DNA from 4 places in the Frankia sp. Hr75.2 genome. Region 1 is predicted to be linked to each of the others. Evidence: predicted binding sites of a transcription regulator. Region 1 holds the regulator's gene; each other region holds the start of a gene.
The links. Region 1 encodes LexA, which represses DNA repair genes until DNA is damaged. Its sites were predicted from a motif close to CGAACNNNNGTTCG; they were not measured.
Positions count from the first base shown of each region.

Region 2: AC559T_RS00075 (HNH endonuclease signature motif containing protein) is a predicted target of LexA. The motif match lies at 1,753-1,766, and genes of this name have one in related genera.
Region 3: pcrA (DNA helicase PcrA) is a predicted target of LexA. The motif match lies at 1,466-1,479, and genes of this name have one in related genera.
Region 4: AC559T_RS20935 (SAV_6107 family HEPN domain-containing protein) is a predicted target of LexA. The motif match lies at 1,884-1,897, and genes of this name have one in related genera.

Region 1 is NZ_CASGGV010000303.1:32,183-35,550, forward strand. It holds gene AC559T_RS25120 (LysM peptidoglycan-binding domain-containing protein) at 390-635, opposite strand; gene lexA (transcriptional repressor LexA) at 1,557-2,309, shown strand; gene hflX (GTPase HflX) at 2,425-3,368, opposite strand, start outside.
Region 2 is NZ_CASGGV010000002.1:1,147-4,514, forward strand. It holds gene AC559T_RS00075 (HNH endonuclease signature motif containing protein) at 295-1,575, opposite strand; gene AC559T_RS00080 (SDR family NAD(P)-dependent oxidoreductase) at 2,207-2,977, opposite strand; gene AC559T_RS00085 (LacI family DNA-binding transcriptional regulator) at 3,161-3,368, opposite strand, start outside.
Region 3 is NZ_CASGGV010000111.1:163,099-166,466, forward strand. It holds gene AC559T_RS10555 (pyridoxal-phosphate dependent enzyme) at 1-1,313, shown strand, start outside; gene pcrA (DNA helicase PcrA) at 1,487-3,368, shown strand, end outside.
Region 4 is NZ_CASGGV010000288.1:180,797-184,164, forward strand. It holds gene AC559T_RS20925 (BTAD domain-containing putative transcriptional regulator) at 1-755, opposite strand, end outside; gene AC559T_RS20930 (hypothetical protein) at 1,043-1,858, shown strand; gene AC559T_RS20935 (SAV_6107 family HEPN domain-containing protein) at 1,979-2,548, shown strand; partial or broken gene AC559T_RS20940 (IS607 family transposase) at 2,628-2,939, shown strand; gene tnpB (IS607 family element RNA-guided endonuclease TnpB) at 2,936-3,368, shown strand, end outside.

The DNA.
Region 1 (3,368 bases):
GTCCGCTCCCCTCCACCCCGGGCAGGCTGACACTGCCGCCCGCGGGGTGCGTCCGACTGGGTTCCGTCACCTCGACCGGCGGCCCTGCGGACAGACGGTCAAGGCCCTGTGGATTACCTGTGTAACAACCTGTGGATGACTTGCGGTGCTGCAACTACAAGATGTTGTGTCCACCGTAGCGCACACCCCCGACAGATCCGACACCGGCCCCTCCGGCGCATGTGGTCCTCAGGTGTGTTCTCGCCAGCCCGCGCCGGGGCCACGACAGGCGGTGACACCAGCCGGACGTGCCCTCGGTGGGGCAGCCGCAACACCTGACGCACCGAAAGCCCCGGGCATGCCGGGCCGCCGAGCTATCGGGGCGTCGGGGCCGCAGCAGGAAAGCCGGGTCAGGGGAGCCGGAGCTCCTGACCGGGCATGAGCGTCACCGTGTCGAGGCCGTTCAGGGTCATGAGCCCGCGGACGGTGTCGCGGGCGTCGGCCTCGGGGGCGGCCTCGTGGGCGATCTCCCAGAGTGTCTCCCCGGACCGCACGACGTGCGTCCGGTAGCTCACCGGGACGCCGGTGAACGCCTGTGACGCCGTCACCAGCACCAACGAGAAGACAAGGCCGAGGAGCGTGCTCGCCAGCGCCACCACGACGATGCGGCCGCGCCTGGTCAGCCGCAGCGGCGGCCGCGCACCCGACCTCCCCCGCCCACCGGCCCGCGACCGGGACCCGGCCCGAGGTCGAGGTCGAGCCTCAGGCCGGGCGTGGGGCTGAGGCCGGGGACGCTGGGGCTGGGACTGCCCACTCGGCCCAGGACGCGGCCCGGGCGCCGCGGCGGCCGACCCGGCCGCGACCAGCCCGACGGCTGCCTCACGCCACCACATGCCGGGCATCTCGATGACGGACGCCCCGGATCGCCGCTCACCGCCCCGCCTGGACTCACCGGGCGGCACCGTGGCGGCCGGAGCAGCCCCCGAGAGACCACATCGGGCGCCACGAGAGCGAACCGGGCGCCCTACCGGCACGCGGCCCATGCCGCGCACCGCCACCCCCCGCACCCCGCGGCCACGGACGGCGACTCCGCCCACCGCGGCTCCACGCACGCCGCGTGCCCCCCGCGCACCCGTCGCGACCTGCGCACCCTGCCGCAGCGCGCAGCTGCGGGACACCGGGTGACCCCGCCGAACTGACGCATTCCCACCGGCCGCACCGCCACCGTCGGTCATGCCAACCTCCCAGGCGCGAACACTCGTTCGATCGAACGCCTGAGCGATTCTTACACGGCCGCCACGCACACTTCCCCCGACACGCTCGAACAGACGTTTGAGATTCGGCGACCGGCCGACTACCGTCAAGGACGATCAGTTGTGGACGATCGTGCGAGATGAACCGAGCACGAAGGACCCTGCCAAACCGATCAGCCGAACCGATCAAAAGTTACTAATCGGACAAAGCATTGGAACGACCGGGTGGGTGTTGGCGGAGCCGGGCCGTCGACCACCCGGTCCTTGGCAGCCGCCGGTGGCACCATCCGCCGCGCGGAAGCATCGACAGGAGAGCGGTAAGCGATGACCAGCCAGGAACGGGGTACCCGCCGAGGTGACACCCGTGGCAACGTCCGGGATTTTCCCGACAGCCCCGCGGACGCCTCGGGCCTGACGCAGCGGCAGAAGAAGGTGCTCGAGGTCATCCGGTCCGCGGTGGAGCGGCGTGGATACCCGCCGAGCGTCCGGGAGATCGGCGAGGCTGTCGGCCTGACCAGCACCAGCAGCGTGGCACACCAGCTCAAGGTGCTGCAGGAGAAGGGGTTCCTCCGGCGCGACCCGAACCGGCCGCGGGCGATGGAGGTGCTTCCGATCGGCGGCGCGAAGGCCGGCGGGCGTTCCCGCGCGGGTGCCGCGGCGGCGGCCGGCGCACCCGCCGAGACCACGGCGCTGGAGGCCGGCACGCCCACCTACGTCCCCCTGGTGGGGCGGATCGCCGCCGGTGGGCCGATCCTCGCCGAGCAGGCGATCGAGGACGTCTACCCGCTGCCGAAGGAGATCGTCGGCGAGGGAACTCTGTTCCTGCTCAAGGTGGTCGGCCAGTCGATGATCAATGCCGCCATCTGTGACGGCGACTTCGTCGTCGTCCGGCAGCAGCCGGTGGCGGACAACGGCGAGATCGTCGCGGCGATGATCGATGGGGAGGCCACGGTCAAGCGGTTCCGGCAGCGCGACGGCCGGGTGTGGCTGGCGCCGGAGAACCCGGCCTTCTCCGACATCCCGGCCGAGGACGCGACCATCCTCGGCCGCATCGTGGCGGTGATGCGCCGGGTCTGATCCCCGGCACGCGGCCGGCACCGGGCAGGCCAGGCACCGGTCAGACGTCAGGCGTCTGACCGGTGCGGTGTTCAGCTCGCGGTGTTCCGTCGGGGCTGGTGTTCAGGCAGGGCCGTCAGGCGCGGAACGGCTCCAGCTCGGCGGCCAGGCCCACGGGCACGCGCGCGGCGACCTCGGTGCCCTTGCCGGTGTGCTCAACTCGAAGCACCTCGCCGATCTGGTGGATGCGGGAGACGAGATCGCCCCGGGTGTAGGGCACCAGCAGGGACATCTCGACCTCCGGGTGCGGTATCCGCGCCGAGAGCGCCTCCACCAGCTCCTGCAGCCCCGCCCCGGACCGCGCCGAGACGAAGATGGCGTCCGGCACCGCCTGACGCAGGACGGCGAGCGTGGTCGGGTCGACCGCGTCCACCTTGTTGACCACGATGAGCTCGGGCACCCCGGCCGCGTCGATCTCGGCGAGCACCTCGCGCACGGCCGAGATCTGCCCCATCGGGTCCGGGGCCGAACCGTCGACGACGTGCAGGACGAGGTCGGCGTCCACCACCTCCTCGAGCGTCGAGCGGAACGCCTCGACGATCTGGTGCGGCAGGTGGCGCACGAAGCCGACCGTGTCGGCCAGGGTGAAGATCCGGCCGTCGGGCAGCGTGGCCCGGCGCACCGTCGGGTCGAGGGTCGCGAACAGCGCGTCCTCGACCAGTACGCCCGCCCCGGTCAGTCGGTTGAGCAGCGACGACTTGCCGGCGTTGGTGTAGCCGGCGATCGCGACGGCGGGAACGGCACCGCGGCGGCGTGACGACCTCTTGGTCGCCCGGACGGTGGCCATCCCGGTGAGCTCTCGGCGCAGCTTGGTGATGCGCGCGCGCAGCCGGCGACGGTCCGTCTCGATCTTCGTCTCACCGGGGCCACGGGTACCGATCGGCGCCCGGCCGCCGCTGGCGGCCTGCCGGGACATCGACTCACCCCAGCCGCGCAGCCTCGGCAGCATGTACTGCAGCTGGGCGAGCTCGACCTGCGCCTTGCCCTCGCGCGACGTCGCGTGCTGGGCGAAGATGTCGA
Region 2 (3,368 bases), on a different contig from region 1:
TCACCGCCGTCACGAGCTCTTACCCTCCCCTGCGCCGGGACGGCAACCCTGCCCAGGTCCCAGGCGTGCGCCAGCCTTCCTGGAGAGATCTTGATGGCTGGACTGGGACGGGAGCAAAGCGTGACGATCGGCGGCGAGCAGGTGCGTCTGCTCGCGCCGTGCCGCATCGACGACCTGGAGACGATCTCCCAGCTCAAGGAGGAAGCCCGCGAAGCGGTCCACCGGACACGGAGGCCCGCGCGATGCTCCGCACGGTCCGTCGACACGTCGTATCCGATAACCCGTACCTCAAAATTAATGCACCCCATTTTCTCTTCCTACGCGCGTATCGACTTCGAGATATGTGTGGGGGTTGGTGATGCTGGTTCGCCCGAGAGGGCTGACCCACACGAAGATCCCTTCCTCTGGTTGGGTGACTTTCCAATGGCCGCGATGTTTCATCCGGTGGTGTCGGCGGCACAACGGGCCGAGGTTCCTGGTGAGGGTCCGCCCGTCCTCGGAGAAAGGTATGGTGTGATCGGTGTCGGTGCGCTGTGAGGGTCGGGTGCAGCCCGTGAAAACGCAGGTTCGGTTGCGGGCGCGAACATGGCGGACCTGCGCGGTGTTAGGGAGACGCCGGTCGGCGACCTCGACCAGACGCCCTTGTGAATCGGTCAGAATCCGCCGCCAGGTCGAGCCGGGCCGGTCGGCCATCTCTCTGGCGATTCGAGCGGGGATCGGGCCGTACCCCGGAATCTCTCCGGGGTCGTCGGACAGGCCGATCAGGGTCGTCACAGGTACGACGACCTGAATCTCGCACGGCATCGGCGCGGCGTGGCTGCCTCGGCCCGTGAGCAGGTCGACCAGCACGTCGGCACGAATCTGGTCGCGGGTCCGGTCATCCCCCACGGACCTGTTGTCACTGATGGAGCGGGCAGCCTGATCGATCCGCCGGTAGCAGGCCTCGGCGTCCTCCGCGGGAAGGACGGCGCCGAGCGAGCTTGTCCCGTCCTCGTCGGGCGAGACCCACACCCGCCGGTCCTTGCGCCGGGTCTCCGCCCGGTCCGCCGCCCCCTGCGGGTCGACCTTGGCCACGGCGCGCCGGCAGGCATCGGTGAAGGCACGCCGGTTCGGTCGCGCTCCTCCGGCGAGCACACACGCCTCGACCTCGCCCGCGGCGCGATCGTCAAGCGGGTGCACCGCCTTCTCCAGTGCGTGCAGCCGTTGGAGATCCAGAACTCCCGCCCTGAGTGCGTCGACCGCGTCCGGGAGACGCCGGGTGACCGTGCAGGCGAACGCCATCTGGGCCGTGGCCGACTGGGGCGAGACCGCCATCGCGGCGGCTACCTCTTCTGGTACGAACTCGTCGGACATCAGCGACTGCCCGGCGCCCGGCGGGAGCCGGAGGGCTGCGAACTGAGCCAGCAGGGTCAACAGACCCGCGTGGCCAGCCGCGATCACGCGCACGACACGAGAGATCTCCCTGAGCAGATCGCCTGCCTTCATGTCGAGCGCCTCGCGGGCAAGGAGGCCGCCGCCCGTCTCCCCCGCGTCTTCTTCTGGGCCGGCCGAGTGCGCCGTCGGCCTTCCGGTCACGGTGGCAGCCTCATCTCCGGGTACGGGCCGGCGGGCTGACCCGGCGGATGTGGCAGCAGAACCGGTCCTGGTACCGGGCGCGTGAGCGACGGTGCGTCGCCCACGCGGCGACGCACCACACCTCGAGCCGGGAACAGAGGTCACGGTGTCACCGCCTATCCATCAAACCGTTGGGATCGAACGTGTGTTCGATGCTATGACTGGCGGACGGGGAGAACAAGTGACTCGAGAGAGAGACCACGCCAAGTTCACGCAATCCTGCATATCCATCAGGCAATCTCGCGTGGTCGCAAAAATGGTATCGACAGATTTCCTCGAGCCTTGACTACGACGCCACTCGTGATACCTTCGAGATGTCTCAGGGCTCCCTAGAGCGAGACACTGAACATTAATTTTAAAATAGTGATCGATTCCCGAAGGCGCTAGGAGTCTGCTGACTCACCGGCAGGCAGCCGTCGGAAATCCTTGCGTACATCGTCGGGTGCGCGGGCGATGCCACGCTCGATATGATGCGCCGCCGACGAGTTCGGTTTTCCGTCCACCGTGATCGCCGTGAAGACCCACGCGGTAGAGGACGCCCTGCTACCGCTCCAGCGTTCCGGCCCGACGGGTGCCGGGCCGGAACGCACGGTCAGAGAGTCCGGAAGAGGCCGCCGTCGACGAGGATCTGCGCGCCGTTCACATAGCTGGCCGCAGCGCTCGCCAGGAAGACGCAGACGCCGACCATGTCTCCGGGTGCCCCAATCCGCTTCATCGGATTCATCTCGCCGGCCAGGCGCTTCGCGTCCGGGCCCCAGGCCTTGGTTATGTCGGTGTCGAACGCGCCGGGAAGCACCAGGTTCGCGCGTACCTTGGGCGACCACGCGCCGGCCAGCCCGAGAGTCAGGGCGTTGAGGGCCGCCTTCGCCATGGCGTAGGGGAGATCGCTCGCGTTGGGGCGCAACGAACCCGCCGTCGTCACGTTGATGATCGACCCGCCGTCGCCGGCCGCCATCCTCGATCCCACGAGGGCGCTCAGCCGGAACGGGCCGCCCGCGTTCACCGCGTGGACCTTGTCGTAGAGCTCCTGGGTCACCGAGGTGAGGGTGTCGTAGACGGGGGACATCCCTGCGTTGTTCACCAGGACGTCGCAGCGGCCGAACCTGTCGTAGACCGCGTCGGCGAGGCGGTCGCAGTCGTCCCACCGGCCGACGTGGCAGGCGACGGGAAGCGCCCGCCGACCGGTCTCGGCCTCGATCTCGGCGGCCGCGGCCTGGCAGGCCTCGATCTTGCGGCTGGCGACGACGACGTCGGCGCCGGCCGCGGCGAGCCCCCCGGCCACCGCGCGGCCGATCCCCCGACTGCCGCCGGTCACGACGGCGACCCGTCCGGTGAGGTCGAAGAGCTGGTCAGGTGTCTTCATCGTGTCGTCTGCCACCGTGCGAGTCTCGCCGATCGGCCGCTCGCATGGAGCGGGTCACCCCCGTGGACGAGGTCGACGGCGAGCCAGCGCGGACCGTGCCGCCGCGCACGCCGGTGGCACGCCGATGCCACTGCTCCCGGCCGCCGCACGCCACCCGCCGGCGCTCGGGCCCTTTGGCGGTGTTCAGGCGACGACGTCCGCCGGCCGGCGCCCGGTGGACGCCCGGACCACCAGCTCGGGTGCCAGCACGACCTGGCTGTGCTCATGTCCCGCGCGGTCGCGCGTCTCCGCCAGCAGCAGCTCGGCGGCGGTACGTCCCAGCAGCTGGCGCGGCCGCGCCACGGAGGTCAGCGGAACCGCCGCCACGGCGGCGAGCTCGATGTCCTCGTAG
Region 3 (3,368 bases), on a different contig from region 1:
CTCCGGTCACCCCGGCCGCCGCCCGGGTCGGAGCGCGGCCGGGGCTGCTGCGGCCAGGCAGCGCGCGCAGGGCGTCCACGCGACGCACGTTCGGCCCCCGAGCGGCCGCGTCCGGCCGGGAAGCAGGATGCCGCCCAGGCAACGGCACCCCGCTGCCGCCCGATGCCACGGCGCCGGCAGGAACGCTGGCTGCAGAGGCGCTGTCGGTCGGCGCGCTGGCGGTCGACGTCGCCGACGTGGTGGCCGCCGCCGACGGGCTGCGGGGGGTCGCCCGGCGCACCCGGGTCGTGGCCGACGCCGACCTGACCCGGCTCACCGGCTCGCCGGTCTGGCTCAAGTGCGAACACGAGCAGCACACCGGTTCGTTCAAGCTGCGCGGCGCATATCACCGGATCGCGGCCGCTGGCCCGCACGCCCGCGAGCGGGGGGTCGTGGCCGCGAGCGCGGGTAACCACGCGCAGGGCGTCGCCTTCGCCGCGGCCCGGTTCGGCGTCGAAGCGACGATCTTCGTGCCGGAGAGCGCCAACCCGTCGAAGGTCGCCAGCACCCGGCGTTGGGGCGCCCGGGTCGAGTACGTCCCGGGCGGGGTCGACGCGGCGCTCGCGGCGGCGGCCGCGTTCGCGAACGAGGGCGGCCGGCTGCTGGTCCATCCCTTCGACGACGCCGCCGTCATCGCCGGGCAGGGGACGATCGGGCTGGAACTGCTCGAGCAGGTCCCGAACCTCGCCACCGTCATCGTCGGAGTCGGCGGTGGTGGTCTCCTGTGTGGCCTTGCCGTAGCGATCAAGGGCCTGCGCCCGGACGTCCGCGTCATCGGCGTCCAGTCCGCCGCCGCGCCGGCCTTCGCCACATCCTTCCGCGCCGGTCGCCGCGTCACGGTGCCCCCGGGCAGCGCCGGCACGACGGAGACGGTCGGCCAGCCGGGAACCGCCGCCGGCACCATCGCCGACGGGATGGCCGTGGCCGCGCCCGGGCGGCTCACCCTCGAGCTCGCCACCCGTCTCGTCGACGACGTCGTCACGGTCGACGAGAGTGCGTTCTGGGAGGCGATGGTCCTGCTGCGCCGGGCGGGCCAGCGGGTGGAGCCCGCGGGCGCGGCGGGTGTCGCCGCGTTGCTGCGGACCCCCCGGCTCGCGGTCGGGCCCACCGCGGTGGTGATCTCCGGCGGCAACCTTGACCCGGCCGTCGACGCCAGGGTCGCCGCACTCGCCGGCGCCGGCGCTGGTGCTCTCAGCGCTGCCGGTACCGGCAGCGTCGGTGCCGACCCGGCCGGCTCGGCCGGCTCGGCCGCGGGCCGTCGAACGGTTGCCTGACCGCCCGCGGCGCCGACCGGCGGGCCTGTGCCCGGAGGTTGGGGCAGGCGAGACCCGGCCGCGAGGGCTCGGGCGGGGCATGGAAGTGTCGGACCCGCCCGGCAGCATGGCGTGGCGGTCGGCGTGGCCGCGGCGCCGGGTGGTTGGCCCGTCGAACGTACGATCGAGGTCTGATGAGCACTCTTTTCGACGACACCTTCGGCCCCGGGGCCCTGGTCGACGGCGGTGCCCCGGCCGGCTCCGGCGACGACCACGAGCCGCACGGTGATCTTCCCGGTGGCGGTCGGGCGTCCCGTGGGGCCTTCGGCCCGGCGGTGCTCGAGCAGGGCGGCGCCACCCGCGCCCGGGCGCCCAGGCTCGACCCGGACGAGCTGCTCGAGGGGCTCAACCCGCAGCAGCGTGCCGCGGTGGTGCATGCCGGCTCGCCGTTGCTGGTCGTCGCGGGTGCCGGGTCCGGCAAGACCCGCGTGCTCACGCACCGGATCGCGTACCTGCTCGCGGCGCGCGGCGCGCGGCCCGGCGAGATCCTCGCGATCACCTTCACCAACAAGGCCGCCGGCGAGATGAAGGAGCGCGTCGAGGCGATCGTGGGCGGCCGCGCCCGGGCGATGTGGGTGAGCACCTTCCACTCCGCCTGCGTGCGCATCCTGCGCTCGGAGGCGAGCCGGCTTGGCTTCGGCTCCTCCTTCTCGATCTACGACGCGGCGGACGCCCAGCGCCTCATCACGCTGGTCACCAGGGATCTCGACCTCGATCCGAAGCGGCACACGGCCCGTGGGCTCGCCGCGGCGATCAGTGCGCTGAAGAACGAGCTGGTCGACTGGGAGACGGCCCGGGACAGGGCCACGAACCACATCGAGCGCACGGTCGCCGAGGTCTACGCCGCCTACCAGCAGCGCCTGACCCAGGCGAACGCGCTGGACTTCGACGACCTGATCATGACCACGGTCAACCTGCTACAGGCGTTCCCGGACGTCGCCGAGCACTACAGGCGCCGGTTCCGCCACGTCCTGGTGGACGAGTACCAGGACACCAACCACGCCCAGTACGTGCTCATCCGTGAGCTCGTGGGCCGCTCGGCGTCCTCGGCTGACGAGCCGGCTGCGGGCTCCGGCGAGGCTGTGTACTCCGGCGGTTCCGCGGAGCCCGACGGTTCCTCGGAGTACGGCGGTTCCGCTGAGCCCGACGGGGCGGGGTGGCCCGCGAAGGCGGTGCCGCCGTCGGGTGCCGTTCCGCCCGCGGAGCTGTGTGTCGTCGGTGACGCGGACCAGTCGATCTACGCCTTCCGTGGCGCGAACATCCGCAACATCGTCGAGTTCGAGCAGGACTTCCCGAACGCGGCGGTCATCCTGCTGGAGCAGAACTACCGCTCCACGCAGACGATCCTCTCCGCGGCGAACGCGGTCATCGCCCGCAACGCCCAGCGCAAGCCCAAGCGCCTGTGGTCGGACGCCGGTGACGGCGAGCGGATCGTCGGCTTCGTCGCCGACAACGAGCACGACGAGGCCGCGTTCGTCGCGGAGGAGATCGACCGCCTCGGCGACGAGAACCTGGCCAGGCCGGCGGACGTCGCCGTCTTCTACCGGACGAACGCGCAGAGCCGCGTGTTCGAGGAGATCTTCATCCGGGTCGGCCTGCCGTACCGGGTCGTCGGCGGCGTCCGGTTCTACGAGCGCCGCGAGATCCGTGATCTTCTCGCCTACCTGCGGGTGCTGGTGAACCCGACGGACACGGTGAACCTGCGGCGCATCCTGAACGTTCCGCGGCGCGGCATCGGTGACCGCGCGGAGGCGATGGTCTCGGCCTTCGCCGAGCGGGAGCGGATCGCCTTCTCCGAGGCGCTCACCCGGGTGGACGAGGTACCCGGCGTGGCGACCAGGTCGGCCCGCTCGATCCGAGATTTCGTCGCCCTCCTGGAGGGCCTGCGCGAGCAGCTGCCCGCTGGCCCGCTGGCCGTGATCGAGGCGACGCTGGAACGGACGGGCTACCTCTCGGAGCTGGTCGCGGAGGACACCATCGAGGCACAGGGCCGGGTGGAGAACCTGCGCGAACTCG
Region 4 (3,368 bases), on a different contig from region 1:
CCCGGATCGGCGCGCAGGACGTCCTCCTGGAGCCGTTGCAGCAGCGGGGATTCCAGACCGAGATCGTGGAGTGCCTCAAGGCCTTCCCGGCAGGCCCGGGCGGCGTCCTCGGTGCGTCCGTCGCGGTAGAACGCGAGAACAAGCTCCCGGCGCAGCCCGTCGTCGTGCGGATGTCTCGTGACGAGCATCCGCAGATCACCGATGACCTCGCGGTGTCGGCCCAGCGACAGATCGGCTGAGATTCGCGTCTTCTGGATGTCAAGGTGAAGCTCTGTCAGTTTTTCGACGTAGCCCGTTGCGAAGGGATAGTCGACGAGATCGACCAACGGTTGGCCGCGCCAGAGCGCCTGCGCCTCCTGCAACGGCGCGATGGCGCTGACCGGGTCGCCGTCCTCGATGGCGCGCCGGCCCTGCTCCAACAGCCGCCGGGCGCGTTCGGCGTCGATCTGCGCCGGCCCCACATCGAGCAGATAACCGGCTCCCCGGCGGATGAGCACCTGGGCTGAGCTGGGGCTCTCCAGCCGGCGGCGCAGCTCGCTGACGTGCGTCCGCAGGGTGGCGAGTGCCCTTTCCGGGGCTGGTTCGCTCCAGATCACCTCGATCAGGCGCTGGGTGGACAGCACCTGCCCGGCCTCGAGCAGCAGCGCCGCGAGCAGCACCTTTCGCTGGGTGCCGCCGAGCACGACGGGAACACCGCCCGCGGTGACCTCCAACGGCCCCAGGACGGCGAACTGGAGCCGGTCCGGATCGGGCATCTGGTCCTCTCGGGAGAATGCGGTCGCCGGTGTGGTGCGCCGGCGGTGTTCGTCCTTCTGATTCTGCCTTTCCCGCGGCGGGCCGTGGCGGACACCGGGACAACCGCGGAATCGTCGCGCGTGCGATTCGACGCTTTCAACTCCGGGTCAACGGCAGTCGTGATCGGGTGTGTACCGGTTGTTGATCGGTCCGGGGTGCACTCGTTGTCGAGAGCCATACCGGGCCGCCGCGCATTTCGGCGGGGGGTGTTCGGGGTCCCGCGGTGGCTGGAGGGAGGGTGTCGATCATGTCGATCTTCGAGTTCTCGGGCATCGGAGCGGTGACGGGTGCGTCCCGCGGCGGAGCGGACGAGGCACCGGATCACCGCCGCCGTGACGGCGGCGCGCGGCGGGCGGCCGCGGACCGGGCTGACGTGAGCCGGGTGGAGGCGGGCCGGGCGGGTGCCGAGGGGGCCGGCGCGGGCCGCCGCGGGGTGGCGCCCGGCCTTGCCGCGCGGCTCGACGGCCTGCTGCCGCTGGAGGTGGGCTACGACTTCGTGTCGGGCACCCGCAACCAGGTGTGGGTGCGCGGTGACCGGGCGGCCGTCCTCGAGAGGTGGCATCGGGACGGCGGGGTGGAGCTCATGGTCGCCGACCGCCCGTTCCGGCTGGAGTCGGACCTCGACGGCGTGGGGGTGCGGGTGGTCGATCCGGTGGCGCGGCTGCCGCTCGCCGCGTTCCGGCCCCGGCCGCGGGGCGGCCTGGTCGACCTCGCGGACGGCTCCACGCTGCGCTGGCTGCGCCCGCGCCGCCGGGCCGCCGGGTACGTCTTCGAACGCGGATTCGTCGGCTGGCGGAACGCCAACATCGTCCGGTTCGCGCACGACGGGGTCGCGATCGTGCTGGTTGACCCGTCCGACCTGACGCGCCATCGCCCGCCGGTGGCCCGCCCGGACTTCGGCGCCGCGACGGTGGCCGACCCACGCCGGGGCTGGGTGCCCGAGGTCACGGTGCTCGTGCTGCTCGGCTGGTTCCTCCTGCTGCTGGAGGACGACCCGGTGCCTCCGGCGCCCGCCTACCCCGATCTCGACCCGTCCGCGTGGCGCGCCCCGCCGGCGGGTTGACGGCCGGCCGGCCCGGGATTACTTTCGAACATGCGTTCGATGTCGGGGTGGCCCGGCATCACGTGATCTGGCATCACGTGATCCAGCATCACGCGGTTCGGCATCGGAGAGGTGATCCCAGTGGGTGCGGTTCGGCGAAGCACTGTCAGTGGGTTCGGAGTGGCCGGCGACCAGAGCGCGGTGGGCCGCCAGGGCACGGTGAGCCGTCACGACGGTTCCGGTCCGCGCGGGCCGGTCCCCGGGCAGCTTCCGGGCCGGACGATGCTCCCCGCCTCGGGGCTCCCGCGGCGCTCCCGGGACGAGCTCCTCACCTCGGCCCGGCGCGGGCTGGCCGAGGCGGCCTTCACCCGCCCGGCGGCTGAGCGTTACGCGTTGGCGCATCTCGCCGCCCTGCGGGCCGCGGCCGCCGTTCTCGCTGCCCGCGCGCAGCCCCGCCCGGGTCGTCGGGGCCGCCCGGTGAGCGCGTGGCGGCTGCTCGCGCTGGTGGCCCCCGAGCTCGAGGAGTGGTCGGCGTTCTTCGCCGCGGGTGCCGGGCGGCGGGCCGCGGCCGAGGCCGGGCTCGCCGTCGTGACGACCAGGGACGCCGACGACCTCGTCCGCCAGGTGGAGATCTTCCTCGGGCTCGTCGAGGCGGCGCTCGGCGTGCCCTCCCAGCCCTCGTTGGCGCAGGCCGCGTCCCCGTGGGGTTGAAAACTGTTGTCAGTTGAGTGCCAGTTAGCGCTGAGTGGCGCTGTGTGGTGGTGGTGTGAATCTCAAGGAGTGGGCGGCTGTGAACGGGGTCGGGTCGGCACTCGACGGCCCTCGGCGGGAGTTCCTCGCTCTGCTGCGTGACCCGGCGGTGACGACGATCGTCGTCGAGCATCGTGACGGGTTCGCCTGGTTCGGCGCCGACTCTGTCGAGGCGGCGCTTGCCGCGTCAGGTCGCAGACTCGTCGTCGTCGACCCGGCCGACCAGGTCGACGATCTTGTCCGGGACATGACGGAGATCCTGACGTCGATGTGTGCCCGGCTCTATGGCCGCCGGACCGCCGCGGACCGGGCCGCCCGCGCGGTGGCCGCCGCTACCGCGGACGTGCCGTGAAGGTTCTCCAGGCGTACCGGTTTGCGCTCGACCCGAACGACGCCCAGCTCGCGGATCTCCGTAGACATGCCGGGGCGGCCCGGTTTGCCTACAACTGGGGTCTGGCTCGGGTGAAGGCCGCGCTCGAACAGCGAGACGCCGAGAAGTCGTATGGCCTGACCGGGGACCTGCTCACCCCGGTGCCGTGGACGCTGCCCGCGTTGCGGCGTGCGTGGAACGCGGCGAAGAACGAGGCCGCCCCGTGGTGGTCGGCGTGCTCGAAGGAGGCGTACTCGTCCGGACTGGACCAGCTCGCCCGCGGGTTGAAGAACTTCACTGATTCCCGCACGGGGAAGCGGAAGGGGAAGCGGGTCGGTTTCCCCCGGTTCAAGAAGCGGGGCAGGGCCCGCGACTCGTTCCGGTACACGACCGGCGCCTACGGCCCGGCCA